2 regions of the Fictibacillus sp. B-59209 genome follow, and region 1 is predicted to be linked to the other one. Evidence: riboswitches for the same ligand, from Rfam matches in the RefSeq annotation. Region 1 holds a riboswitch; the other holds the start of a gene.
What was found. Region 1 has a riboswitch for cyclic di-GMP ahead of P4361_RS11770 (hypothetical protein). Riboswitches for the same ligand answer to the same signal wherever they lie in the genome.
Positions count from the first base shown of each region.

Region 1 (2,204 bases):
GGGAAAAAGAGCTCGATCGCGTTCAGTCCTATTTCGGTATGAGAAAAGTATCGATAAAGAATGGCAATATTTTATTGAATAATGTACCCATTTATCAAAAAATGCTGTTAGATCAAGGATATTGGGAAGATTCCCATCTTACACCGCCTTCAGAAGAAGCGATCATTTTAGATATCGAGAAGACATTCGAAATGGGCTTTAACGGGGTAAGGAAACATATGAAAGTTGAAGATCAGCGTTTTCTATATTGGGCGGATAAGAAAGGCCTGTTGGTTTGGTCTGAAATGGCCGCAACCTATCAGTTTTCGGATGAGGCGATCCAAAATTTCACGGAGGAATGGATGACCGTTGTACAGCAGCACTATAATCACCCAAGTATTATTACGTGGACACCGTTCAATGAATCCTGGGGAGTAAAGAATATTTACACGAACGAACAGCAGCAAAAATTTACGGAAGGAATCTATCATCTGACAAAATCAATGGATCCTATGAGGCCTGTCATCGTAAACGATGGCTGGGAGCATACCGTTTCGGATATCATTACCCTTCATGACTATGTGGAATATGGTGACGAATTCCTAAGCCGCTATAAGGAGAAAGAAAAAGTCGTGGATAATAAGATTGCCTTTAATAATTTTAAACATGCCATGGCACAAGGATATGAGTATAAAGGCCAGCCGATTATTATAAGTGAATACGGAGGAATTGCCTTTAACTCAGAAGAAGGCTGGGGATATGGGAACCAGGTAAAAGACGAGCAGGAATTCTTAGATCGTTATGAATCCATTACGAAAGCGATCGTGAGCCTGGACTACATTTGCGGCTTTTGTTATACCCAAATTACCGATGTTCAGCAAGAAGTTAACGGACTGCTGACCGAAAGCAGAAAACCTAAAGTGAACCTATCTAAAATTAAACAAATTAATGATAACCAATGATTAAATGACAGTTGGGAATTGTCTTCCTAGCTGGCTCCTCGTTCAGGATCGGAACGGGGTTCGGAATATCACTCATGTTTAGGTTAGTCATAAGGAAAGCACTTATTCGATTAGGAATAGGTGCCTTTTTTTATTCGTATGGTTATGTTACTAGTTGATCCAAAAAATCTCAGATTAATAATAAAAATGGCTAAATATAATAATTATTTTATCGATAAAAGTAATATATTCAATTTTTCACTAGAGGAGCGTATAGAAATACGAGCATCTTAATGGGAATGGACAAGTCTTTGTGCCTGGTTCCATGGATTGAATAACATTTATATTAGTAAAAGTTGCTAATTCTTCCTTTTGAAGAATATACAACGAAAGGGCTACGCTATGGAAACATAGCTTCGCAAAGCTATAGGGGCTAAGGTGATTAAAATTACTAAGCCAGCCAGCCACCGAAGATATGAAGAAAAGGAGAAAATTTTTATGAAAAACAAGAAGATTGTATGGGGTATTGGACTAACAGCCATATTGCTATTTTCCCAAGGGTTTACTACAGTGAATGCAGAATCCCATAAAGGGAAGGGGAACAAGAAAAAAACACATGTTGTAGACAAAAATAAAAATGGAATAGCTGACACCTGGGAGAAAAAATATAAACTTTCAGGAAAGAATATCGCTAAGGAAGATAAAGATAAAGATGGGCTAACCAACTTAGTAGAGTATCAGTTAAACTTAAACCCTGTTTCATCGGATTCAGATAAAGATAAACTAACTGATGGCTTAGAAGACTCAGATAACGACCAATTAAGCAACATATCTGAAATAGAGTTAGGAACAGAACCAAACAATCCCGATACCGACGAAGATCATATCAATGATGGGGCCGAAGTTAGTAAAGATGGGGTTGAATACTCTCAAAAGATCCGAAATATTGATATAAAACTTGAAACTTCAGATAAAAAAATGAATTTGAAATACAAATACAAAAAAAATCATACCATTATTAAAGCTAACTACAAAACCACCACAAAAGAAATGATTACTTCATTAGTAAGTGAACTGGAAACAAAGCCTGGCTTGTCAGAAGATGAAATGATCGCAATCATCACAAAAAAGTTTGGTTTAGAAGACCATGCATATAATTTAGAAGCTGAAATTGAATTCTTGGATGGAACAAAAATTAAAATTGAAAAAGAGCTTCTAAGCGATAAAGATGATCAAGATAATAACGATGAGGATCATGGTGATGGCGGCCATGATAATGATTGA
Region 1 covers NZ_JARMMC010000015.1:70,509-72,712, forward strand. Annotated here, with positions in the region: gene P4361_RS11765 (glycoside hydrolase family 2 protein) at 1-941, shown strand, start outside; cyclic di-GMP riboswitch class I at 1,304-1,392, shown strand; gene P4361_RS11770 (hypothetical protein) at 1,419-2,204, shown strand.

Region 2 (2,204 bases), on a different contig from region 1:
TCCAAAATGTTTAGCATTAATATAGAGTCCCGCAACACTGCCAGGTCCTGCGTTCAAATATTTATAGTTGCACCAGAAAGCAAAGTCAACATTCCATTCCGAAAGTTTATGAGGCACTGCCCCAATGGAATGGCATAAATCAAAACCGATCAATATTCCGCGCTTGTGGGCCTCAGAAGTTAAGCGTTCCATATCGAGCAGCTGCCCGCTTCGGTAGAGCACGGAGGGCAGCACAATAAGAGCTGCTTCATCCGTCATAGCCTTGATGATGTCTTCTTCCTCAATCATCCTGCCATCACGGCTTTTCACTCTGATCAGATGCTGGCCAGGGTCCAAGCTTCTTAATGCCAGCTGGCTTTTCAGTGCATAAATATCTGAGGGAAAGGTCAGCTCATCGGCTAAAATTTTCGATTTTGATCCTGAGGGTTTAAAAAAAGTGGATGTGAGCTGATGGAGGTTTCCAGTGGTGGATCCGGTAATAATGACTTCCTCCGGGTTTGCCCCAATTAGTGGCGACAATTTCTTCCCTAGTTCCTCGCTAAGTGTATACCATGGATGCTTTCCAGCCATCCAGCCATCAATACCGCATTCCTTCCAATCATTCAGCGACTCCAACAGTGTTTTCTCAGCTCTTTTCGACAAAAGCCCCAGCGAATTGCCGTCTAAATATAAAACGCCTTCTTTTAAATAGAATTCGTTCTTAAAGTTTTTCAGAAAATCTTTTTCGTCCAGTTCTTTCCATTTTCCTAGTTCCATCACTCATCCGCCCCTTTTTTGCTCTCTCTATTCATCTTAAACAATTCAGGGAAAAGCATCAATGCAAACGCTTACTTTCCAATAATATTACAGTTATGTAACAGCCAAATTATGACAGATTCCTAAAGAATGAGATACTATAATAAAATTGTGAGTTAAGCACTAGTAATTGGTTAAAATTGTATTTATTGAGTGACTGTCGGAATGCCACCCTCCAGTTAAAGGGCAAACATCGCTGAAAAGCATGGACGCAAAATCACAGGTCTAAGGTGAGTAACTATGATGGCTGGATTACCTGGAAAACCACCAATTTCAGGAGGGAAACATGGAAACCGTAAAAAAAACAGAGCTTGATCGTGAATGGGTAGCATTACTATTACAAGCCAAAAAGCAAGGTTTAAGCTTGGAGGAAATCCGTAGCTATCTTCAAAAAACGTACATACCATCAAATGAGCGAATATTTAAAGCGACATCGATCTGAAGTCGCTTTTGGTCTATTTACAGCCTATCGTCCCTAAATGTATAATAGAAGCAAAATTTGTAGTAAAAAAGAGGGATTAACGTGATTGGTGAACTTGTCAAAAAATATCGCAAAGAAAAAGGTCTATCTCTATCCTCACTAGCAGAACGAGCAGGTATCGCCAAATCCTATCTCAGCTCCCTTGAGCGAAATATACAAACCAATCCTTCTGTACAGCTGCTTGAAAAGCTGGCAGCCGTCCTGGATATTCCTGTTGAAAAATTGCTGAATGAAAAAGCTGAGGTCAATGAGGCGGAGCTGGATTATGAATGGGCAGAGCTCGTAAAAGAAGCTATGGAGTCTGGTGTCAGCAAAGACCAGTTTAAAGAATTTCTTGAATTCAACAAATGGAAAAATAAAAATCAAAGCTAAAAAACCGATGCCTTTTATGGCGCCGGTTTTTTCATACTGAAATATCGATGATCGGAACAAGTTCTTTAAATTGATAATGTCCGATATAGGCAGTGGATAGAGGTTCTCTCTTCTCCCACTTCAGAATTTGTTTTTTTACATAATCAAAAGGTGCTCTTCCTCTTAGCTCATCATTAATAAAAATTTCACAGATGTTGCGGCCCATGTACACGACCTTTACTTTATTCCCCGCTGCTTCACATAAATAGACTCCATTGCCAAGGCGAATCATTTAGCTTCATCATCCTTTGTCTGCTGTTTCCAGCTTTCATACCGTATAAACGTACGGATTTCCTCCTGATTAATTCCCATTTCCTTTGCCTGAATGACGAGTTCCATCCACTCCTGGTCCAATGGATCTGCTTCTAGATTAATGACTTTTTCCACAGGTACCTCCAGGGCTTTCGCCAGCTTTTTAATCATATGCGCGGACGGGTTGTTTTTATGATTTTCTATGCTGCTCAAGTATCCTTTAGAGATTCCAGCCATCTCGGCAAGTTGTGTTACACTTTTCCCC
Region 2 covers NZ_JARMMC010000005.1:143,674-145,877, reverse strand. Annotated here, with positions in the region: gene kynU (kynureninase) at 1-756, opposite strand, end outside; cyclic di-GMP riboswitch class I at 971-1,055, shown strand; gene P4361_RS03115 (anti-repressor SinI family protein) at 1,082-1,237, shown strand; gene P4361_RS03110 (helix-turn-helix domain-containing protein) at 1,319-1,648, shown strand; gene P4361_RS03105 (hypothetical protein) at 1,680-1,919, opposite strand; gene P4361_RS03100 (helix-turn-helix domain-containing protein) at 1,916-2,204, opposite strand, start outside.
Region 2: it holds a riboswitch for cyclic di-GMP, as region 1 does, so the genes downstream of both, P4361_RS03115 (anti-repressor SinI family protein) here and P4361_RS11770 (hypothetical protein) in region 1, are expected to answer to the same signal.